DNA from 2 places in the Bacillus sp. LQ16 genome. Region 2 is predicted to be linked to the other one. Evidence: predicted binding sites of a transcription regulator. Region 2 holds the regulator's gene; the other holds the start of a gene.
What was found. Region 2 encodes NrdR, which represses ribonucleotide reductase genes. Its sites were predicted from a motif close to AACACNATATATNGTGTT; they were not measured.
Positions count from the first base shown of each region.

Region 1: the regulator NrdR is predicted to act here: its motif matches at 8,483-8,500, upstream of nrdI (class Ib ribonucleoside-diphosphate reductase assembly flavoprotein NrdI).

Region 1 is NZ_CM173491.1:1,398,232-1,410,599, forward strand. It holds gene AC3EMB_RS07040 (M3 family oligoendopeptidase) at 1-335, shown strand, start outside; gene AC3EMB_RS07045 (DinB family protein) at 475-1,008, shown strand; gene AC3EMB_RS07050 (DUF6254 family protein) at 1,111-1,227, shown strand; gene kinB (sporulation sensor histidine kinase KinB) at 1,239-2,447, opposite strand; PreQ1 riboswitch class I at 2,654-2,697, shown strand; gene queC (7-cyano-7-deazaguanine synthase QueC) at 2,791-3,453, shown strand; gene queD (6-carboxytetrahydropterin synthase QueD) at 3,453-3,944, shown strand; gene queE (7-carboxy-7-deazaguanine synthase QueE) at 3,937-4,653, shown strand; gene queF (preQ(1) synthase) at 4,672-5,169, shown strand; gene AC3EMB_RS07080 (YkvS family protein) at 5,218-5,403, opposite strand; gene AC3EMB_RS07085 (hypothetical protein) at 5,665-5,820, shown strand; gene AC3EMB_RS07090 (histidine phosphatase family protein) at 5,909-6,511, shown strand; gene AC3EMB_RS07095 (GNAT family N-acetyltransferase) at 6,547-7,125, opposite strand; gene AC3EMB_RS07100 (hypothetical protein) at 7,460-7,654, shown strand; gene AC3EMB_RS07105 (hypothetical protein) at 7,754-8,071, shown strand; gene nrdI (class Ib ribonucleoside-diphosphate reductase assembly flavoprotein NrdI) at 8,527-8,886, shown strand; gene nrdE (class 1b ribonucleoside-diphosphate reductase subunit alpha) at 8,873-10,957, shown strand; gene nrdF (class 1b ribonucleoside-diphosphate reductase subunit beta) at 11,039-12,007, shown strand; gene AC3EMB_RS07125 (GntR family transcriptional regulator) at 12,224-12,368, shown strand, end outside.
Region 2 is NZ_CM173491.1:4,458,549-4,470,916, reverse strand. It holds gene polA (DNA polymerase I) at 1-1,810, shown strand, start outside; gene mutM (DNA-formamidopyrimidine glycosylase) at 1,823-2,653, shown strand; gene ytaF (sporulation membrane protein YtaF) at 2,726-3,358, shown strand; gene coaE (dephospho-CoA kinase) at 3,410-4,012, shown strand; gene AC3EMB_RS22550 (glyceraldehyde-3-phosphate dehydrogenase) at 4,122-5,150, shown strand; gene speD (adenosylmethionine decarboxylase) at 5,541-5,924, shown strand; gene nrdR (transcriptional regulator NrdR) at 6,208-6,669, shown strand; gene AC3EMB_RS22535 (replication initiation and membrane attachment family protein) at 6,822-8,231, shown strand; gene dnaI (primosomal protein DnaI) at 8,265-9,203, shown strand; gene AC3EMB_RS22525 (DUF4177 domain-containing protein) at 9,235-9,432, opposite strand; gene ytxC (putative sporulation protein YtxC) at 9,669-10,550, shown strand; T-box leader at 10,582-10,810, shown strand; gene thrS (threonine--tRNA ligase) at 10,858-12,368, shown strand, end outside.

The DNA of each region.
Region 1 (12,368 bases), 2.3 Mb from region 2:
AGAAATATTTACCGCATCGTGATTATGAGGATAATGATTATTTAGAGCGCGGTGGTTTTTGGCAACGTCAAGGGCATATTTATAGCTCACCTTTCTATTATATTGATTACACGCTTGCTCAAATTTGTGCGCTACAATTTTGGAAACGTGCAAGAGATAATAGACAAGAGGCATGGGAAGATTATGTGAATCTGTGCCAACAAGGTGGAAGTAAATCGTTCTTAGAATTAGTAGAAGTTGCAAATTTAACATCACCATTTGCTGAAGGCTGTGTGAAAAGTGTTATTACAGAAATTGAAGCATGGTTACATGCGATTGACGACACAAAATTGTAAAAAACATGCGCTTTTTTTCACATGTTTAACATCGACATAATGGGAAAATGATGAGATAATAAAAGAAAATTCAGAATACTAAAGAGGTGTTTCTAATAAGGAGCACCTCTTTTCACCAACAAAAAGGGGGGAAAGAAGTATGCTTCAATCTAATATGGATGTGAGTTTAGAAAGTTTAGTAAGCTCATTACAGTCTACTCGAAGCACGCTATTATCAGAAATTGAAATGTTAAATGATACAGAAGTGAATGTAAAGCCACGCCGTGATAAATGGAGTATTATTCAAATTTTACACCACTTGCATTTAGTTGAACAATCTGTCACGTCTGCCCTTGTATATGCTTTACAAAAAAATGAAAGAAACATGACTCCATTTAAAGACCTCCAACTTACGCTTGATCGCACACATAAACGAGAAGCTCCTCAGCAAATGCAACCAACAGAAACTTTAATGAAAAAACAGCAAGGAATTCAATTACTAGAACATTCACGACAAGAACTATTACATGCGCTTCATAGTGTTATAGATGAAAAAGATCTATTTGAAAATGGATTAAAGCATCCTGTTTTTAATGATCTGAATTTGTATCAATGGGTTCAATTTCTTGATTTGCATGAACAAAGACATCTTACGCAATTAAAAGAGGCGAAACATGCAATTTTGCAGCGCTAAAGTGGAAGAAGTGGGAAACCACTTCTTTTTTTGATACGTGCATAGTTTTCTTTCTTATTTTGGAATACTACATGGAGAAAGAAAAGAAGGAGTTGAAAAAATATGTCTAAGAAGAAGCGAGAAGAAGAGCGCGCCTGGAAAGCGCGTAAAGAAAATCAACAACCGCACGGAAAAGTGAAAGCTTTTGCTGAATTAGTTGAAGGAACAGAAAAAACGTGATGATTATTTCATCACGTTTTTTGTATGAGTGGAAAAGTTAATAAAAAGGTTGTACCGATTCCTTTTTCACTTATAATATCAATTTTTCCATTCATAGCTTGAACAACACTGAATACGACCATCATTCCAAGTCCAGTGCCTTTTTCTTTCGTTGAATAGAAAGGCGAGCCAAGACGTTTTACTTGTTCTGAATCCATACCGACTCCTGTATCTTTTATATATAACTGAATATGCTTATGATCAGGAACTAATGTGAAATAAAGATCACCGCCTTTTGGCATAGCCTCAATGCAATTTTTTAAAATATTTAATAAACATTGATTTAGTTTTTGCTTTTCTCCAGCGATAAAAAAAGAAGTGCTTTGCTTTATATAATGAGTACGTACATTTGTTAAATTAGCAAGCGGTGTAATTAACGACAATGCATGTAGTAATTCTTCTTCTAACTGTAATGTTTGTTCTTTTTCAATGCTTGGTTTAGCAAAGGTTAAATAATCTGTAAGAACATGATTTGCTTGTTCAATGCCGTTAATGGCAATGTCGATATATAATTTTCGTTCCTGCTCAGTGCATGTCTCTGATTGTAACAGTTGTAAAAACCCTTTTGTTGAAGTTAATGGATTGCGAATTTCATGAGAGATAGACGCTGCCATTTCACCAATTAAATGAAATTTTTCAGCATTTATAAGTTCGTTTTGGAGACGAACTTGAGTTTGTAATATGTGTAGTAAATATAAAATTAGAATCGTACCAAGCATTGAACATAACTCATACACAATAATATGCGGTATATAATCAGTCTTATTTGTAACCTTTGAAAGGAAGAAGGGTATCCAACTAAATCCGTATGTGAGACTGTAGATAATAGCAAGTGTTATTTTTATACGATTAGAAGTTCGATTGAAAAATTTATATGTTAATAGTAGAACAATAAATAGAAGAACAGAACCGATAAGAGATGGGAAAACACCGATCCCACCTAATAATAAGCGATATATGTTTAATACAACTAAGATAGAACCACCAGCAATAGGCCCTCCCGTTAATGTACCGACAATTAATACAATATGGCGCATATCAAATTGAAAACCATTATTTGTTTTTGCTGCAAATGTAATACAGAGTACGGTAGCGAGGCAACAGAGTACAATGAATATAGCTGAATTTAATTTAGGAGAGCGTTTCCCTTTTTGATTCCAAAATAAATGATATACGAGCATTGTAATCAGGATGAATAATATATTTAAAAAGAGATAAATAATAAAGGATTTCAGTGGGATGCCTCCTCTCTTCTTATATTAAATTAATCATACTATAAAATGAAAGAAATGAAATGATAAATAGCGGAAAAATCAGAAATTTTTACGCTAGTATACAATATGTTACAATAAGCTGTGTCAATGAAAGAAGAAATTCCGTGCACCGCGCGGGAGAGGTTCGCGAACTCCCTCTATAAAAAACTATGGAAACAACAATATCCTTAGGTATTGTTTTGTTTTTTTATTGTGACAGTTCAAGAACGTTCTTTCTTCTTATTTATAGTAGAGAAGGAGAATGAGTGAAATGAAAAAAGAAAAAGCAGTTGTTGTTTTTAGTGGAGGACAAGATAGTACGACATGTTTATTTTGGGCAATAGAGCAGTTTGCAGAGGTAGAAGCTGTAACATTTAATTACAATCAACGTCATAAGCTAGAAATTGATTGTGCAGCGGAAATTGCAAAAGAGCTAGGAATAAAGCATACGGTACTAGATATGAGTCTATTAAATCAACTTGCTCCAAATGCGTTAACGAGAACGGATATGGAGATTACACATGAAGAAGGTGAATTGCCGTCGACATTTGTAGATGGACGAAATTTACTCTTCCTATCATTTGCTGCTGTATTGGCAAAACAAGTTGGAGCACGTCATATTGTAACGGGTGTATGTGAAACTGATTTCAGTGGTTATCCAGACTGCCGTGACGTGTTTGTGAAATCGTTAAACGTTACTTTAAATTTATCTATGGATTACCCGTTTGTCATTCACACGCCACTTATGTGGATTGATAAAGCTGAAACATGGAAATTATCAGATGAACTTGGAGCATTTGAGTTTGTTCGGGAAAAAACATTAACATGTTATAACGGAATCATTGGTGATGGTTGCGGTGAATGTCCAGCATGTCAACTTCGTAAAGCAGGATTAGATACGTACCTACAAGAACGCGAAGGAGCGAACAACTAATGGATAACTTTTTTGGATTTCGCATCGTAGAGAATTTGCAAAAAATGGACAAGGATATTCAGCGTAAACAACTCAAATACCATAATAAAAGAGTAATGGTCAGCAAGGAATTTACATTTGATGCAGCACACCATTTACACTGTTATGAAGGGAAATGTAAAAACTTACATGGTCACACATATAAAGTTGTATTTGGAATTAGTGGATATGTAAATGAAATAGGTCTTGCAATTGACTTTGGAGATATAAAAGAAATTTGGAAGAATGAAATCGAAATTTATTTAGATCATCGTTATTTAAACGAAACGTTACCTGCAATGAATACGACTGCTGAAAATATGGTCGTTTGGATTTATGAAAAGATGGCAGAAGCACTAACAAAAGAGAATCGATTGAACGAATATAAAGGAGCTCGCGTTGAATTTGTTCGTCTATTTGAGACGCCGACTAGTTATGCGGAAGTAAGACGGGAGTGGATGCTTGATGAGTAAAATCCCTGTCTTAGAAATATTCGGTCCGACTATTCAAGGTGAAGGAATGGTTGTAGGGCAAAAGACAATGTTTATCCGTACAGCTGGTTGTGATTATAGCTGTGCTTGGTGTGATTCTGCTTTTACGTGGGATGGATCAGCTAAAGATCAAATTAGACAGATGACACCAGAAGATATTTGGGATGAGCTTGTTGCAATTGGAGGAGAAAATTTTTCTCATGTTACGATTTCAGGTGGAAATCCGGCATTACTGAAAAATATTGAGTTTCTTCTTTCAATATTAAAAGAAAATGGAATGCGAACGGCAATTGAAACGCAAGGGAGTAAATGGCAAGATTGGTTACTTCAAATTGATGAGGTAACAATTTCTCCAAAACCACCAAGTTCGACGATGAAAACAGATTTTCAGAAGTTAGATGCTATTATTCAGAAACTAGCAGGAAAAGATATTAGTTTAAAAGTAGTAGTATTCGATGATCATGATTTTGAATATGCAGTTAAGATGCACGAACGTTATCCAGGTGTACCATTTTTCCTGCAAGTAGGAAACGATGATACAAAAACAGTGGATGATGCGATGCTTATTAAAAAATTATTAGATAAGTATGAGTGGCTGATTGATAAAGCTGTAAATTGTAAAGAGATGAATGATGCAAAAGTATTGCCTCAGCTTCATGCGTTAGTATGGGGAAATAAACGCGGCGTATAACGAGAAGGGATGTTTAAAATGACTGGAAGATTAGATGAAGATTTAAAAGATGTAACATTATTAGGAAATCAAAATACAAAATATTTATTTGAATATAGCCCAGAAATATTAGAGGTATTTGATAATAATCATCCAAACCGTGATTATTTTGTAAAATTCAATTGTCCTGAATTTACAAGTTTATGTCCGAAAACAGGACAACCAGATTTTGCAACAATTTATATTAGCTATATTCCAGAGCAAAAAATGGTAGAGAGTAAATCTTTAAAGTTGTATTTATTTAGTTTCCGCAATCATGGTGATTTCCACGAAGATTGCATGAACGTTATTATGAACGATTTAATTAAATTAATGGATCCACGTTACATTGAGGTATGGGGGAAATTCACACCACGTGGTGGCATTTCAATTGATCCATACTGCAACTACGGTCGCCCAGGGACGAAGTATGAACAAATGGCTGACTACCGCATGATGAACCACGATCTATATCCGGAAACAATTGATAATCGTTAATAGAAAGAAAGGGCCTGTATACTATACAGGCCCTTTCTTTCTATTATATTATGCATTTTGATTAATGACAGTATAGTTTTTATGACTTACAACTGTAAGAGGTTCCATATCTAGTTCTCTAAAATTCTTCATAATTGTTATATCAACAATAACAGAGTTTTGATTTACTTTTTGAACACGGCCTTGCATTCCACCTTTAAATTCGATGATATCTCCAGTTTCTGCGATCTGCATAAGCAACTCTCCTTGTTACAGTTTTCCCAAAAAAAGAATAAATTTGGGTTTTTTTTATTTCCTCCTATTTTGAACCATATTTCCTACTTTGTAAATGTTTCCAAAGTAAAAATTCGAAAAATATTCACTTTTTGTAAGAAAATATGTAGAAAATCCATGTTATTTGAAAAAAATAGCAAAAATGCGGGAATCTTTATATCGAGGTATAATGAAAAAGTAGAATAACCTGCTGAAGTGGGAGAAATTAGAGGCGGTAAAATGATGTTTGAATTTGTGGGGAGTGTTATAGCTTTAATTTTATTTTTATTTTCTTATATGCATTTAAAAAAGATTCGTCAATATGATACGAGTACATATTTTGATGGGATGGATGGTATCCATGCTTCGATACCGCATGATAGTGGTGGGGAGATGTAAAGGTATATGACTTTCTTTTCTTGCGTGGTATGATGTTTAGAACTAGTGCATAATAGAGTTCGTAAGTGATGAATGGAGAGTGAAAAGAATGAAGATTTCTTTTATTCGTCATGGTTGTTTAGGTTGTATAAGAGAACCGATGACAATTAATTCATTTCACGAATGGATGAAACAGTATGATTCCGAGTCAATGATACAAAAAGCTAAAATGCCGATAGAAACAATAGAGGCAATTGAAGCAGCGAAATTTGTCTTAACAAGTGATCAAAGGCGTGCTGTACAATCAGCAGCTGAATTAACGGATTCTTTATCTTTTATGCAAAACTCTCTTTTTAGAGAAGCTGAAGTTCCTTCATACTTTTTTGCTCCGAAGTGGTTGAAATGCACAATTAAGGTATGGATGTTCATTGGGCGCACATTATGGATACTTGGCTACCATAAAGATGTTGAGTCTTATAAGGAAGTAAGAGAGAGGGCAAGGCAAGCGGCTTACCTGTTACATCGTTATGCTCTCGTACATGGAAGTATTGCTCTTGTAGGTCATAATTATTTTAATTCGATGATTGGAACGGAGCTGAGGGCAATGGGATGGTCTGGTTCTCCTATTTTGCATAGAAAGCCATGGGGATGTACAACATATACGTTTCACGAGGCGATGGATGGAAATATATTAAATACGAATTTAACATAAAAGCACACGATTTATATAAATCGTGTGCTTTCTTTTTAAGATATAGAAATTTTGACGTTTAATGGTTTTACGAGATGAGCATAAGGTTCGCCTACTAGCATAACAATTTCATCTTTTTTATAACCTAACTTTTCGTATAGTGAATAGGCGCGTGTGTTTTCTAAATTAACAAGTAAAGCGATTTTTTCATGCCCTTTTTCAGTTGCATAGATTTCGGCAGCTTCAATTAATTTAGAACCAATACCTTTTCCACCGTGTGCACTTGAAACTGATAATGTATCAATGTAATACTCATCAAGCTCAGCTTCTTTTTCTAACGTAATCGATTCATCTTTATGTAATTCTCTTAAGTGATGTACAATTGGTGCGTCAAGCTGTGTTGCTTCACTACCGTGATAAGCGACAATAATTCCAACTGCACTCTCGTCTTGTTCATAAATAAAACAGTTTTCGTAGCTCAGACGGTTATTTTCTTTTGAGAACCATGTCTCAAGTCCTAGTAATACTTCTGCTTCAACTGTGCTACCTGTGATTTTTTCAGCAATTTCATGCAGAGCATTATACAATAAAGGAGCTATTGCCATTGCATCTGTCTTTTTTGCTTTCCGAATCATAGTATCCCTCCTAGTTCTATTTGTATATTGTAGCATAGTGGTATGGAACTTTGCATAATTGAATGCCGAAATGTTTGATATAGAGAAGTAGCTATGTTAGTATATGATATTTAGTGGACATATAGTAAAACGATATTGTTTGCGAAATAACGAAAATAAAATCATGGCATAACAACAAGATAAAGTGAAATGTTAATCAGTAAGATTTTTTGTTCATTCCACGACTGATTAGTAGTCAACACCAATCGGACTACCCGCAAATAGCGGGATAATTTTACAGTTGTTGACCTATAGAATATACGATAGAATAAAATATTGCAGAGAGGTGAAATACATGGATAAAGAATTAGCAAATACAATTTTAGATCAGCTGAAAAATGGTGAAATAACGGAGTATGTTGTTACGAAAGATGTATTTTATACGTTCAGAGAAGTTGTTGTAAATAGAGAAGACTTTAAGCATTTCATTGGTAACGCACAGCGAGGCGGGCAAGTGATTTATACATATTCAGAAACGCCACGTTCATAAAGGGGAATTTTGATCAGCAGGGCATCCCTCACTGATTAGTAACCTTCACCAACTGGACGTTTAATGCGGGATAAATAAAAGATAAAGGAGAGGGGAATTATGGGCGATTTTAAACAAGGCATTTTACCACATTGGGATTATATGTGGAAAGATAGAGCCGGCAATAGATTTATGGGAATGGTTATGTATCCAGAGAAACGAAAATGTTCAGCAAAAATGCTTCAGAAAATAAAAAGAGCATATGAAGAAGCGATAGAAATTAAAGTAACTGTACAAGTTCAACATACATATCAGTATGTAGAAGGAATGATTGTATACTTTGATGAAGAGGCTCCTGTATGTACAATGCTTGATAAAGATGAAAATCCACATCACATATTTGTAAAAGATATTTTGCGTATTGAGCACTCTGAATAAACTTTTCATAAATAAATTGAAGTTCCATAATAATAATCTTTTTCTATAATAGTTATCTTTTAGTATGTAACGAGAGACGAAAGTATATGTATAATATATTTAATAAGGTAAATTTGATAAATGTAATCGTTTTTTAGAGCAGATTATCGTTTTATATCTGTTCTTTTTTGCGTGATGCTGGAGAAATATATTTCTTCAGCATCTACCGTTTTATGACAAAATATATTGTTAACTTTTTTAAAAATAAGGTTAAATTCGTTGACAACTTTTTTGAAAAGCACTTTATTGACATGAGTTTTAGAATGTTGTTTCATAGTCATTGTATTGAAAAAAAACGGCTATCATGTCGAAAAGTAAAAGTTAAAAAAAGAAAGAATTTATACATATATCTTGTGTCTTATTTTGAAACGTAATACAATATATAGAGAATATAGATTTGAGAGGGAGGGTCGGAAATGTTAGTTGCATATGATTCTATGACAGGAAACGTGAAGCGTTTCATTCACAAATTAAATATGCCGGCCGTTCAAATTGATGAAGATCTAGTAATAGATGAAGACTTTATTCTTATTACGTATACAACAGGTTTTGGCAATGTACCAGAACGTGTTTTAGACTTTTTAGAGCGCAATAATGAAAAATTAAAAGGCGTATCTGCAAGCGGCAATCGTAACTGGGGAGACATGTTCGGTGCAAGTGCTGACAAGATTTCTACTAAATATGAAGTGCCTATTGTATCAAAATTTGAGTTATCTGGAACAAATAACGATGTAGAATATTTTAAGGAAAGGGTGCGGGAGATTGCGACACATTGAACTGAATAATGAAATCACGCAAATGCAGGACGGTTTTTATCAGCTTCATAAAGATAAAGAGGCATTAGAAGTCTTTATGGAAGAAGCTAGAGAGAATACCGTTCCTTTTAATAGCGTGGCAGAGCGAATGGAGTATATGAAAGAACATGATTACTATTACAACGTTCTGGACGAGTATAGCTTGGAGGAAGTAGAGGAAGTATATAGCATCGCTTATGGTGAAAACTTCGAGTTCCAATCTTATATGGCAGCATCTAAGTTCTACAAAGATTATGCGTTAAAAACGAATGATCAAAAACAATACTTAGAAAGCTATGAAGATCGTGTAGCAATTGTTTCATTATACTTAGGACGCGGTGATGTTTCGAAGGCAAGACAATTCGCAAGCATGATTGTAAAACAAAACTACCAACCAGCGACACCAACCTTTTTAAATGCGGGAAGAAGCAGAAGAGGAGAAATGGTGTCTTGTTTCTTGTTAGAGATGGACGATAGCTTAAATTCGATCGGCTTTAACATTAATACTGCGATGCAATTATCGAAAATCGGCGGGGGAGTAGCTTTAAACTTATCTAAGCTACGCGCACGTGGTGAGCAAATTAAAGGTATCGACAACGCTGCAAGTGGTGTAGTACCTGTTATGAAATTGCTTGAAGATTCGTTTTCATATGCGAATCAACTTGGCCAACGAAAAGGTGCCGGTGCAGTATATTTAAACATTTTCCATTGGGATATTATTGAATTCCTTGATACAAAAAAAATAAATGCCGATGAGAAGAGCCGTATTCAGTCTCTATCAATCGGAATTATCGTTCCAAGTAAGTTCTTTGAGCTTGCTGAGAAAAATGAACCTTTCCATGTTTTCGCACCTTATACGGTTTATAAAGAATATGGCAAGCATTTAGATGATATTGATATTGATGAAATGTACGATGAATTAATGAGCAATCCCAAAGTGAAGAAGAAGCCACTAGATATTAGTGCACGTGATATGCTTATTAAAATCGCTATGATTCAGCTTGAGTCTGGTTACCCATACTTAATGTTTAAATCAAATGCAAATAATCAACATCCATTGAAGGATATTGGAACTGTGAAGATGTCGAACTTATGTACAGAAATCTTCCAGCTTCAAGAAACTTCAGAAATAAATGATTACGGTACAGATGACATTATCCGTCGTGATATTAACTGTAACTTAGGATCGTTAAATATCGTAAACGTAATGGAAAATAAAGAAATTCGTGAAGCGGTTCATGCAGGAATGGAAGCTTTAACAGCTGTTTCTGATATGACAATCATTCCGAATGCACCAACCGTGAAAAAAGCAAATGACGAGCTTCATTCAGTTGGACTTGGAGCAATGAACTTACACGGATATTTAGCAAAAAATAAAATCGCTTATGAAAGTGCAGAAGCGAAAGAATTCGCTCGTACATTCTTTATGATGTTAAATTACTACTCTATTGAGAAAAGTATGGAAATCGCTACAGAAAAAGGCGAGACATTTAAGGACTTCGATAAATCTGATTATGCGAATGGCACATACTTCGAAAAGTATGAAACGACAGATTACAGCCCAGTAACTGAAAAAGTTCAGCAACTATTTGAAGGAATTCATATTCCAACAAAAGAAGATTGGACAAGTTTAAAAGAGCAAGTGCAAAAGAATGGTTTATACAACTCATATCGTCTTGCCATTGCTCCAACACAATCAATCAGTTACGTTCAAAATGCAACTTCAAGCGTAATGCCGATCGTAAGTCAAATCGAATCAAGAACATATGCGAATGCGACAACATATTATCCAATGCCGTATTTATCAAAAGATACGTTCTGGTACTATAAATCTTCTTACGATATGAATCAGTTTAAATTAATTGATTTAATCGCAGAAATTCAAGAACATATTGACCAAGGAATTAGTACAATTCTTTACGTTAATAGTGATATTTCAACACGTGAATTAGCACGTTACTACATCTATGCACATAAAAAAGGCTTAAAGAGTCTGTATTATACGAGAACACGTAAATTAAGCGTGGAAGAGTGTGTGGCTTGTACCGTTTAATATAAAAAGTGAGACATGATGAGCAGGGTTTTCTGAACCCTGCTCATGCTTAGTTATCATATTTAGAGAAGGGGCGATTTAATGCGTGCGGTAAACTGGAACAAAAAAGAAGATGATTTTAGTTTAATGTTTTGGAAGCAAAACATCGCTCAGTTTTGGACAGAAGAAGAAATTGCGGTTTCGTCTGACAAAAATACTTGGGTGCAATTATCGAAAGAAGAGCAAATTGCTTATAAGCGTGTATTAGGTGGTTTAACACTTTTAGATACGAAACAAGGTGGCGAAGGAATGCCACTTGTACTGGTTCATCTTGAAAATTTACAAGCGAAAAGTGTATTAGCTTTCATGGGAGCTATGGAAGAAGTACATGCGAAAAGTTATAGTCACATTTTCACAACATTAGCTACAGAAGAAGAGATTGATGATATTTTTGACTGGGTAGACAATCATCCGTTACTTGAGAAAAAAGCTGGTATTATTACTAGTTACTATCGTCGTTTATTAAAGCCTGAAGTAACAAAAAAAGAGTTATACATGGCAATGGTAGCAAGTGTGTTCTTAGAAAGTTACTTATTCTATAGCGGATTCTTCTATCCACTTTACTTAGCTGGTCAAGGAAAACTAACAGCAAGTGGTGAGATTATCAACTTGATAATTCGTGATGAGTCAATACACGGCGTATTCGTCGGTATTTTAGCACAACAAATCTTCGCAGAACTTTCTGCAGAAGAGCAACAAGAAGTGCAAAAAGAAACACAAGAGTTATTAATGGAACTATATGAAATTGAAATGGCCTATACAGAAGAAATTTACACTTCTATCGGTCTTGTAGAAGATGTAAATCGTTTCGTTCGTTACAATGCGAATAAAGGGCTTATGAACTTAGGACTTGAGCCGAAGTTTGAAGAAGAAGAAATTAACCCAATCGTTTTAAATGGTTTACGTACAGATACGAAAAACCATGATTTCTTCTCTGTAAAAGGAAATGGTTACGTAAAAGCAACGAACGTTGAAAAGTTAGCTGACGATGACTTCGTGTTTAACTTTTAATATAGGATTATAAAGAAAAACTGTCTTATTCATTGATAAGACAGTTTTTCTTTATAATTTTGTTTACATAACACTATTATTTTTGTATAGCGATTTATATTTGGGAAGTTCTATTCGTTTAACGGATAGAACTTTTTTGTAATTAAATGGGTATTTACAAACTTTTTGTATCGGTGTATTATTTAACTAGTACACTAATACAAAAGGAGGGAAGAAATGAAAATAGAGTTTTCTCCAAATACACCAATTTACATTCAGGTAATGGAATACATAAAAAAAGAGATCGTAACAGGACATTTATTACCTGGTGATAAAATTCCCTCTGTCCGTGAATTAGCGAGTGAATTACAAGTGAATCCAA
Region 2 (12,368 bases):
TTTAGGATTTACATCTCTTTTAAATAAATTAGGCGTTACGCCAGAAGAAACAGCTCCAGCTGAATTAGATGATATTACATTTGATATTGTGGAAGAAGTTACAGAAGAAATGCTTCAGCAAGATAGTGCGCTTATCGTAGAAGTGCAAGAAGATAATTATCATAAGGCGGACATTCAAGGCTTTGGTATTCAAAATGAAAATGGTTGCTACTTTATTCAGAAGGATATTGCTCTTGCGTCGGATGCATTTAAAGCATGGCTTGCAAATGGAGAAATGAGAAAGCATACATTTGATGCGAAGCGAGCAATCGTTGCACTGAAATGGAATGGGATAGATATGCAAGGGATTGACTTTGATCTATTAATCGCTGCTTATTTACTTGACCCGGCTGATACAGATAAAGATTTCCGTACTGTAGCGAAAATGAAAGAAACGCATGCTGTGAAATCAGATGAAGAAGTTTACGGAAAAGGTGCGAAGCGTGCTGTTCCAGAGTTAGAAGTAGTAGCGGAGCATGTGGCTCGTAAAGTGCATGTATTATATGATGTAAAGCAAACATTCGTTGAAGAGTTAAAGAAGAATGAGCAATATGAACTGTTTACAGAGTTAGAATTGCCACTTGCGCGTGTATTAGCTGATATGGAAGTAAAAGGTGTAAAAGTTGATACGGAGCGTCTTCGTAATATGGGAGAAGAACTCGCAGGTAGATTAAAGGAAATGGAACAGGAAATTTATAAGCTTGCGGGAACAGAATTTAATATTAATTCACCGAAGCAGCTTGGTGTAATTCTGTTTGAGAACTTAAACTTACCGGTTATTAAAAAGACGAAAACAGGTTATTCTACGTCAGCTGATGTATTAGACAAGCTTATGGATCGCCATGAAATTATTCCAAACATTTTACATTATCGTCAATTAGGGAAGCTAAATTCAACTTATATTGAAGGTTTACTGAAAGTTGTACATGAAGATTCATCTAAAATTCATACTCGCTTTAATCAAGTGTTAACGCAAACAGGTCGATTAAGTTCAACGGATCCGAACTTGCAAAATATCCCGATTCGATTAGAAGAAGGAAGAAAGATTCGTCAGGCATTTGTTCCATCAGAAGAAGGTTGGATTATGTATGCGGCTGATTATTCACAAATCGAACTGCGTGTATTAGCTCATATTGCAAATGATAAAGGGCTAGTTGAAGCATTCCAGCATGACATGGATATTCATACGAAAACAGCTATGGATGTATTTGGCGTTGAAAAAGATGAAGTAACTTCAAATATGAGACGACAAGCGAAAGCTGTTAACTTCGGAATTGTGTATGGTATTAGTGATTATGGTCTTTCACAAAACTTAGGAATTACAAGAAAAGCAGCAGCGGAATTTATTGAAAAGTATTTAGAAAGTTTCCCTGGTGTACAAGAATACATGGAGGACATCGTAAAAGATGCGAAACAAAAAGGATATGTGGCTACATTATTAAATCGTCGTCGTTATATTCCAGAAATTACGAGTCGTAATTTCAATTTACGTAGCTTCGCTGAGCGTACAGCGATGAATACACCAATTCAAGGTACTGCAGCAGATATTATTAAAAAAGCGATGATTATTATGGCAGATCGTTTAGAAGAAGAAGGATTACAAGCGCGTCTTCTTCTGCAAGTACACGATGAATTAATATTTGAAGCACCAAAAGAAGAAATTGAAAAATTAGAGCAGCTTGTACCTGAAGTAATGGAGCATGCGATTGAACTCGCAGTTCCGCTGAAAGTTGATTATTCTTACGGTCCAACTTGGTACGACGCAAAATAAGGAAGTGATGAAATGCCTGAATTACCAGAGGTTGAAAACGTCAGACGGACACTTGAAAATCTTGTAACAGGAAAAACGATTGAAGATGTTATTGTTACTTATCCAAAAATAGTGAAACGACCAGATGATGCAGAAATCTTTAAAGAAATGCTAAAAGGCGAGAAGATTGAAAATATAAAGCGAAGAGGAAAGTTTTTGCTTCTATATGTAACAAATTATGTTATTGTTTCACATTTGCGTATGGAAGGTAAGTTTTTACTACATCAAGAGGATGAGCCAATTGATAAACATACGCACGTCCGTTTCTTATTTACAGATGGAACTGAATTACATTATAAAGATGTGAGAAAGTTTGGTACGATGCATCTCTTTAAGAAAGGTGAAGAGATGAACCAAATGCCTCTTGCTGACTTAGGGCCGGAGCCGTTTGATGCTGAATTGACACCACAGTATTTACAAGAAAGATTGCAAAAGACAAATCGTAAAATAAAAGTTGTGCTATTGGATCAGCGTCTTTTAGTAGGGCTTGGAAATATATATGTGGATGAAGTTTTATTCCGTTCTCAAATTCATCCGGAACGAGAAGCGTCGTCTTTGACAAAAGAAGAAATTGAGCGAATTTATGAGGCTACGGTTACAACGCTAGGAGAAGCAGTGAAGCGTGGCGGAAGTACAATTCGAACGTATATCAACTCACAAGGGCAAATTGGTTCGTTCCAAGAACTCCTAAATGTATACGGAAAAAAAGGAGAACCGTGTGTAACTTGCGGTACGATATTAGAAAAAACAGTTGTTGGCGGAAGAGGAACGCATTACTGCCCAATTTGTCAGCCAAGAATATAGAAAAGAGATAACATCGGATAGGCATTTGTCATATACATACAGCAGAGCTATGTATAAGGGAGGAGCTTACCGATGTACCTTTATTTATCTCTTATTTTATTAGCTTTTACATTAAGCTTAGATAGCTGTAGTGTAGGGCTAACATATGGTTTAAGAAGCGTAAGAATTCCACTAAGATCAATTATAATTATCGGAATGTGTTCAGCGGCTGTTATGCTTGTTTCAATGGGAATTGGACATATGATCGCGAAAGTATTTTCACCTGTTATCGCAACGCGTATCGGTGGGCTTGTTCTTATTGGAATAGGGATTTGGGTATTGTATCAATTTTTTCGAAGTGAAAAAAAAGAAGAACCGAAGCAAGAGGAGAAGGTCTGGAAATTAGAGATTGCCTCGCTAGGGCTAGTGATTCAAATTTTACGGAAACCGACTGTAGCAGATTTTGATAAATCAGGCACCATTTCTGCAGGAGAGGCATTGCTTCTTGGTATCGCTCTTTCTGTAGACTCATTTGGTGCCGGAATTGGTGCATCTTTATTAGGGTATGCACCCGCTATGATGGCGATATTAGTTGCGATTATGAGTTCTTTGTTTTTATTTATTGGAATGAAACTTGGAACGGTTTTATCGAATATGAAGTGGTTACAAAAATTTACATTCCTGCCTGGGGTATTACTCATTATAATTGGAATTTGGAAAATGTAAGTATGGGCGTGGAACATTAGTTTCGCGCCTTTTATTATGAGGAGGCTTATTATGACAGTAGTAATTGGATTAACAGGAGGCATTGCAAGTGGAAAAAGTACAGTATCTCAAATGTTTCGTGAACTGAGCATACCGGTTATTGATGCAGATATTATTGCACGAGAAGTTGTAGAGCAAGGAAAACCAGCATATAACAAAATAGTAGAAGTATTTGGAACGGAAGTGTTACAAGAAGATGGAGAACTAGATCGTCCAAAACTGGGAAGTGTCGTTTTCTATAATGAAGAAAAACGATTGCAGTTAAATAAAATTGTTCATCCTGCAGTGCGTGAGGAAATGAATAGGCAAAAGGAGATGTACATAAAAGAAGATATGCAAGCGGTTGTGTTAGATATTCCTCTCTTATTTGAAAGCAAATTAACAAGTCTTGTTGACCGCGTTTTAGTTGTAGCAGTTAAGCCGCATACGCAATTAGAGCGTTTAATGAAACGAAATAACTTTTCAGAAGAAGAAGCAACAGCTCGTATTCAATCTCAAATGCCGTTAGAAGAAAAAGTGAAAAATGCAGATGAAGTGATAAATAATGATGGCACAATTATGGGAACGAAAACACAATTGCAGGTAATTTTAAAGAAGTGGAACATTATTGACTAAAAAATTGTGAAATTAATGAAAATGCTTAGTGACATATCTCCTTTTTGTGTTATACTATTATTGGGATTGGAGATAAATAGTATAACGCATTCAAGGGGGATAACATATTATGACTCGTGTGGCAATTAATGGATTTGGACGTATTGGGAGAATGGTATTTCGTCAAGCAATAAAAGAAAGCGCATTCGAAATTGTAGCAATCAATGCAAGCTATCCATCTGAAACGTTAGCACACTTAATTAAATATGATACAGTTCATGGCAAGTTTGACGGAACAGTAGAAGCATTTGAAGATCACTTATTAGTTGATGGAAAAATGATTCGCCTTTTAAACAACCGCGATCCAAAGGAATTGCCTTGGACAGATTTAGGTGTTGAAGTTGTAATTGAAGCAACTGGTAAATTTAATTCGAAAGAAAAAGCAATTCTTCACGTTGAAGCTGGAGCGAAAAAAGTTATTTTAACAGCGCCTGGTAAAAATGAAGATGTAACAATTGTAGTTGGTGTGAATGAAGACCAATTAGATATTACAAAACATACTGTTATTTCAAATGCATCTTGTACAACAAACTGTTTAGCGCCTGTTGTGAAGGTGTTAGATGAGCAGTTTGGAATTGAAAACGGTTTAATGACGACAGTTCACGCTTATACAAATGACCAAAAAAATATTGATAACCCACATAAAGATTTAAGAAGAGCACGTGCTTGCGGACAATCAATCATTCCGACAACGACAGGTGCTGCGAAAGCGCTAGCAAAAGTTCTTCCGCACTTAAACGGAAAACTTCATGGTATGGCACTTCGTGTACCAACACCAAACGTGTCTCTTGTTGACTTAGTAGTAGATGTAAAACGCGATGTGACAGTTGAAGCTATTAATGATGCATTCAAAACTGTTGCAAACGGTGCGTTAAAAGGTATTGTAGAATTCAGCGAAGAGCCTTTAGTATCTATCGACTTTAATACAAATACACATTCAGCTATTATCGATGGTTTATCTACAATGGTAATGGGTGATCGTAAAGTGAAAGTACTTGCTTGGTATGATAACGAGTGGGGCTACTCTCGTCGTGTTGTAGATCTTGTAACGTTAGTTGTTGAAGAGTTAGCGAAACAAGAAAATGTGCAACACATTTAAGTGAATAAGGGAGGAGAGGGCAAGGCAATATTTGCCCTCTTTTTTTATTTTTTTCTGAAAAGGAAAAAAATTATATAAGTATATTTTAAAAAGTGGACATACCACGAAACGTTGTGATTACTGCATTTGTGAATCGTTTATTTTTTTTAGGGAAAAGTAAAGAGGAAAATATGACAGAAAATCGAAAAAACTGTTGTTGCAAAATGAAAATAAACAAAGTATACTAACACTCGTAAACTTAAGAGCTGAGGTACGTAGTCACTACTTAAAGGGTTAGGACCTCTCTGGACTAACTTTCCCCCGTGGTAGTGGAGCAAGCCAAATTGCAAATTAGTTTTCAATTCGAACAGTTAGAATAAATTTACAAGGGGGAACTGTAGAATGGATACTATGGATACGATGGGTCGTCACGTGATTGCTGAACTTTGGGATTGCGATTTCGACAAGCTTAATGACATGCCGTATATTGAACAATTATTTGTGGATGCAGCACTAAGAGCTGGTGCTGAAGTGCGTGAGGTTGCTTTCCATAAATTTGCACCACAAGGTGTAAGTGGAGTAGTAATTATCTCAGAATCACATTTAACAATTCATAGCTTTCCGGAGCACGGTTACGCAAGTATTGATGTTTATACTTGTGGGGATCGTATTGATCCAAATGTTGCTGCAGAATATATTGCAGAAGGTTTAAACGCGAAAACGCGTGAGAGCATCGAGCTTCCTCGAGGCACTGGTAGCTTCGAAATTAAGCAGAGAGAAACAAAAGCTCTTTAAAAAAGAACATAATTGATTTAAAATGTAAAGAGGTGTATAATGCACCTCTTTTTTAGTTTATAAAAAAGGAAAAATATAACGTACTCGTTAGTTGAATACATTGGACTCTTGCAAATGAGGTAGTGCCTTATATACCATCTTATTTTTAAGTATGAGATGATAAAGTGATGCGCTGAAACTTAAAGTGGTAAGAGAGTTAGAATGAGTTATATAATATTGTATATATATTTTAGGTGAATTGAGTAGAGAAAAATAAAGAGTATAGTGTAAAGGAGTGAATGAATTGCGTTGTCCATCCTGTTCTCATAATGGTACAAGAGTGTTAGATTCGCGTCCGGTAGACGAGGGGCGCTCTATTCGAAGAAGAAGAGAGTGTGAAAGTTGTTTAAGTCGCTTTACGACCTTTGAAAGGGTAGAAGAGTCACCTCTTATCGTTGTTAAAAAAGAAGGCACACGAGAAGAGTTTAATAAAGAAAAGATTTTACGCGGTTTAATTAAAGCGTGTGAAAAAAGACCAGTATCTTTAAGACAATTAGAAGAAGTAACACAAAGCGTGGAACGTGAACTGCGTAATTTAGGTATATCAGAAGTGAAAAGTGATATGATTGGTGAAATTGTTATGGAAGAACTTCGCGATATTGATGATGTTGCTTATGTACGTTTTGCTTCTGTATATCGTCAATTTAAAGATTTAAATGTATTTATTGAAGAATTAAAAGATATACTGCAAAAAGAAAGAGAGTAGAAGTTGTATTTTATTCTCTTTACATACCGTAAGTAATAGGATAAGAGAGCTAGAAGCGAAAGCTAATAGCTCTTTTTCACTAAGAATTTATATAATGAAGATAGAAGGAATGAAGTAGAGGATAGATTGGATGAGAGAAAGGAAAAGCAAGAATGGAAAAACAGTCATGGATGGAGCTATTGCCGATTGATCGTTATAAAGTAAGTGCGAAAGGGCTACTGCATAATTACGACCGAAAAGTATTGACGATGTTGTATCAGCCGTTAATAGGTAGTAGAGCTTTTAGCTTATACATGACACTATGGGGGGAGCTAGAGCAAGATCGTGTATTTGGAAAAGAGAATACACATCATTCCCTTATGGTGACTATGCAAATGCAACTTCCTGAAATATATGAGGAACGAGTAAAGTTAGAGGCAATTGGGCTTTTGAAGGTATATATTAAGAAAGAAAAAGATATTCGAATGTTCATATATGAGTTGCAACCACCTTTATCTCCGAAGCAGTTTTTTGATGATATTGTTTTAAGTATCTTTTTATACAATCGATTGAGTCGGACAAAATATAATCAAGTAAAGCAATATTTCTTAGAAGAAGAATTTGATTTTGCTTCTTATGAAAATGTTACGCGCTCTTTCAATGATGTGTTTGGTTCGTTTAATCCAGGACAGCTTGAGCATGCGCAAGAAGACCTTCGTATTCCAAAAACGACAACTATGCCAAGTAACGAGAAGGGAGACGCTCCGAAAGTTTGGAATGATTTCTTTGATTTCTCTTTATTTGTAGATGGATTGTCCGCTCTTGTTCCTAAAAAGGCGATTACAGATCAAGTAAGAGACTGCGTTATAACACTTGCTTACGTGTATGGTGTAGATGTGTTATCGATGCAAAATATCGTTCTTGGTGCGGTGACAGAGATGCAAACAATTGATATGGAAAGGCTTAGAAAAGGAGCGCGCGATTGGTATCAATTTGAAAATGGTCAAGCATTACCGGTACTAAGTGAAAGAGTACAGCCTCATGCTGCACGTACGATGAAAGAGAAAGAGCCTTCATCACAAGAGGAGATGTTAATAAAGCAGCTAGAGGAAATCTCGCCAAAACAACTATTGAAAGAGATTTCTGGTGGTGCAGAGGCAACGAAAGCGGACTTGCAAATCGTTGAAGATGTCATGATTAATCAAAAATTGACACCAGGAGTTGTGAATGTACTTATTTATTACGTTATGCTACGCTCAGATATGAAACTTGCGAAAACGTATGTCGAGAAGATTGCTGGGCATTGGGCACGTAAAAAGGTCGGTACAGTAGCGGACGCGATGGCGTTAGCGAAAGAAGAGAACCGTCAATATCAAGAGTGGGCTGAGACGAAGAAAAAAGGCCGTACGGCGAAGAAAACGGTACGAAAAGAAATGGTGCCAGATTGGCTTAAGGAAGAAGAGCCGAAAGAACAAGAGAAAGAAACGGCGAAGAAAGATGTAAGTGTAGAAAAAGATGCAAGTACGCTAGAAGATGAACGAAAACGATTAGAAGAAGTGTTAAAAAAATATAAGCGTGATTAATAGAAGAGAATGAACGCTCTTTGAGGTGAGAAAATGGAGCATATTCAAAATTCATTTACAAAATTAATGGAAAATGAAAACTTTAAAAATAGATATGAAGTATTAAAGGCAGAAGTAATGGCGCATCCGCGTGTGAAAGAATTTATAGACGAACATAAAGGTGAAGTAACGACTTCTATGATTGAGCGCAGTCTTGTGAAGTTATATGAATATATTGGACAAAGTGTAGGTTGCGTAGATTGCCCGGATTTAGGTGCATGTAAAAATATGCTGCAAGGGTATGAGCCAAAGCTTGTTATTCAAGGGAAAATGATTGATATTCAATACGATCGCTGCGTTAGAAAAGTAGCATATGACGAGAGAAAGAAATATGAAAAACTCGTTCAAAGTGTATATATGCCAACGGATATTTTACAGGCAACTATGGAAAACTTAGACCCTTCTGATTTAAATGCACGTATCGATGCAATTGGCGCAGCGAATGAATTTTTAAGTACATATGAACCAGGTAAAAAAGCACAAGGTTTATATTTGTACGGTAAATTTGGTGTAGGAAAAACGTACCTTTTAGGAGCAATTGCGAACGAGCTTGCTCGAAAGAAAATAAGTTCGATGCTCGTATACTTCCCGGAATTTTTACGTGAAATTAAAAGTTCGATTCAAGATAATTCGATTGGCGAAAAGATTGATGCGGTTAAACGCGTACAAGTTTTAATGTTAGATGATATCGGGGCAGAAGCGATGTCGAGCTTTGTGCGTGACGATGTGCTTGGTGCAATCTTGCAATTCCGTATGTTAGAAAACTTACCGACGTTCTTTACGTCTAATTTTGATTTTAAACAATTGGAACATCATTTAACGTATACACAACGTGGTGAGGCTGAAGAAATGAAGGCAGCACGTATTATGGAACGAATTAAATATTTAGCCAAACCAATTCCAATTGGTGGGAAAAACCGTCGTCATAAGTAAAAGAGCAAGCTGAGAAGCTTGCTCTTTTGTATTATAGTGATATTTTCTTTTCAAATATGAGATCGAAATATTCAGGTTGTCCAGAACTGCCAATCGTAGGGGCAACAATCTGTACGAACCTCCAGTCATCTCTAGCATGTTCTTGAATAATTTCTTGGTAGTCTTCAGCTAGTTTTGAGCGAGTGAGCCCCCAATGAAATTCGACTCTTACGAATTTATATTCAAACATTCAGATACCTCCCTTTAGTAATAAGTAAAGTATACAATAAAAAAATTCATAGTAGCTTGTATCATTTTTTTCTTCCTCCCTTAATATATATAAAATTAGCAAGCCATATTGAGTGGATTTTCTAACGATAGGAAATGTAATTCTACTAAGAGTGAACTTCACGCGGGACGGACTCTTATAGGATTTGTAACGTATAGATACAGTCCTTTAGAGCAGGGATAAAAGGGGGGACAAAAGTGATTGAAATTTGCTTCGAAGAAAAAAATGATGCTATGCACGTATATAGACAATTGCTGAAAAGAGCGGAAGTATTATATAAGGAAACGAGTGTGTATTTACAGGAACAAAAAGTGGTGATTCACATACCAGTACGTGAATCAAATTATATTGAAAAGATCTTATTGCCGGTAATGGTGTATTTTATTGTGAATGTGAAACAAAATGAGTGGATTTATACGATCTTAAAAGAAAAGTTTTTTTATGAAGAACAAGAAGAGTGTCATCAAATATTGCACATGGCACATGAGATTTTAAAGGGAAGAAGAAAAGGGGTAGCTCAGGATTTAACGCGTAACGCATTTGAGTCATATATTAAGTCTTCTTTAAATAATTGGCTTTGTGATCCGCTCTCATTCTCGTTTTCATCATATATCCGTTTTCGTCTTCGTACATATAGGGAAATGGTGGCTAAACTTGCGGAAGTGGCAATTGATGAATATAAGATGGAGCAAGAATACCAAATGTTCATTGAGACGCTTCGGCAACAAGTAAGTAGCCGTAAATCACGCTTGTCCTGCGTGCATCTTATTTTTGATGAAAGCTTTATCTTTTATGATGATAAAGGAAGACGTTTAAAACAGGAGAAGTTGGTCCAATATATAGATGAGGAATTATTAAAGCAAAATGATGTATATATTGATACGAAAGTAATTGCGCCGCTTCTTTCTATTTCGCCCAAAAAGATTTATTTATATACGAAAGAACAAGACCATAATATGATTATTACTTTGCGAAATGTGTTTCAAGAACGGGTCCAATTACATGGATTACATGATTTTGAGCGCAATGTGAAAAATTTAAAAAATAAAGGTAACGCCCTTGATTTTCTAAGTTTTTGAGCATATAATTACCTACATAAATGAAATATATCGAAATGTCATGATGAGGACATGAGTAGTTTTCTACGATTTTCAGAGAGGGAAGCCTTAGGGTGTGAGCTTCCTAGTACGGGATTATTACTTACCACCTCTAAACTTTAGCAGTGAACGGTTTTTCTAGTAATTGCTAACGGACAACACCGTTATGTTGAACTTGAGCAATTAACAATTATGTTAATTGGAACAAGGGTGGAACCACGAATTCAACACTCGTCCCTTTTTACGGGATGAGTGTTTTTTATTTTGAGAAAAAGAGGAGTGACCAGTGATGGCAGATGTAGTTAAAATTACTTTCCCTGATGGAGCTGTGAAGGAGTTTCCAAAAGGCGTAACAACTGAAGAAATCGCAGCTTCTATTAGCCCAGGCTTAAAGAAAAAAGCTGTAGCTGGAAAATTAAACGATGAGATGATCGATCTTGTTACACCAATCGAAGAAGATGGTGCAGTTTCTATTATTACATTAGATTCTGAAGATGGCTTATATATTTTACGCCATTCAACAGCCCACCTTTTAGCACAAGCGTTAAAACGTTTATATAAAGATGTTAAGCTTGAGCTTGGCATTGGTCCAGTAATTGAAAATGGCTTCTATTACGATATCGATATGGAAGAAGCAATTACAGTTGAAGACTTCAAGAAAATCGAAAAAGAAATGCAAAAAATCGTGAACGAAAACTTAGAAATCGTTCGTCATGAAGTACCACGTGCAGAAGCACTTCGTCGCTTTGAAGAAATTGGTGATGAGTTAAAATTAGATTTAATTAACGATCTTCCAGAGGATGCAGTTATTTCAATCTATGAGCAAGGCGAATTCTTCGACCTTTGCCGTGGTGTTCACCTTCCATCTACAGGGAAAATTAAAGTGTTTAAATTATTAAGCGTTGCAGGTGCTTACTGGCGCGGCGATAGCAATAATAAAATGTTACAACGTATTTACGGTACTGCATTCGTTAAGAAAGCAGAATTAGATGAGCACTTACGTATGCTTGAAGAAGCGAAAGAGCGCGATCACCGTAAATTAGGTAAAGAATTAAAACTATTTACTAATAGCCAAAAAGTAGGGCAAGGTTTACCACTTTGGTTACCAAAGGGTGCAACAATTCGTCGTATTATCGAGCGTTACATCGTTGATAAAGAAGCAAGCTTAGGCTATGATCACGTATACACTCCAGTATTAGGAAGTAGAGAGTTATATGAAACTTCTGGTCACTGGAATCACTACCGTGATGGCATGTTCCCATCAATGGAAATGGATAATGAAGAATTAGTTCTTCGTCCAATGAACTGTCCTCACCATATGATGGTTTATAAAAATGATATTCACAGCTACCGTGAATTACCAATCCGTATTGCGGAACTTGGAACAATGCACCGTTATGAAATGTCAGGTGCGTTATCTGGGTTACAACGTGTACGCGGAATGACTTTAAACGATGCGCACATTTTCGTTCGTCCAGATCAAATTAAAGAAGAGTTAAAACGTGTTGTAAACTTAACTCTAGAAGTGTACAAAGATTTCGGTTTAGAGAACTACTCATTCCGTCTATCTTATCGTGATCCAGCAGATACTAAAAAGTATTATGCGGATGATGAGATGTGGGAAAAAGCACAAGGTATGTTAAAAGAAGCTATGGATGAAATGGGTCTTGATTACTATGAAGCTGAAGGTGAAGCAGCATTCTACGGTCCAAAACTTGATGTTCAAGTTCGTACTGCTCTTGGAAAAGACGAAACACTTTCAACTGTACAATTAGACTTCTTACTTCCAGAACGCTTTGA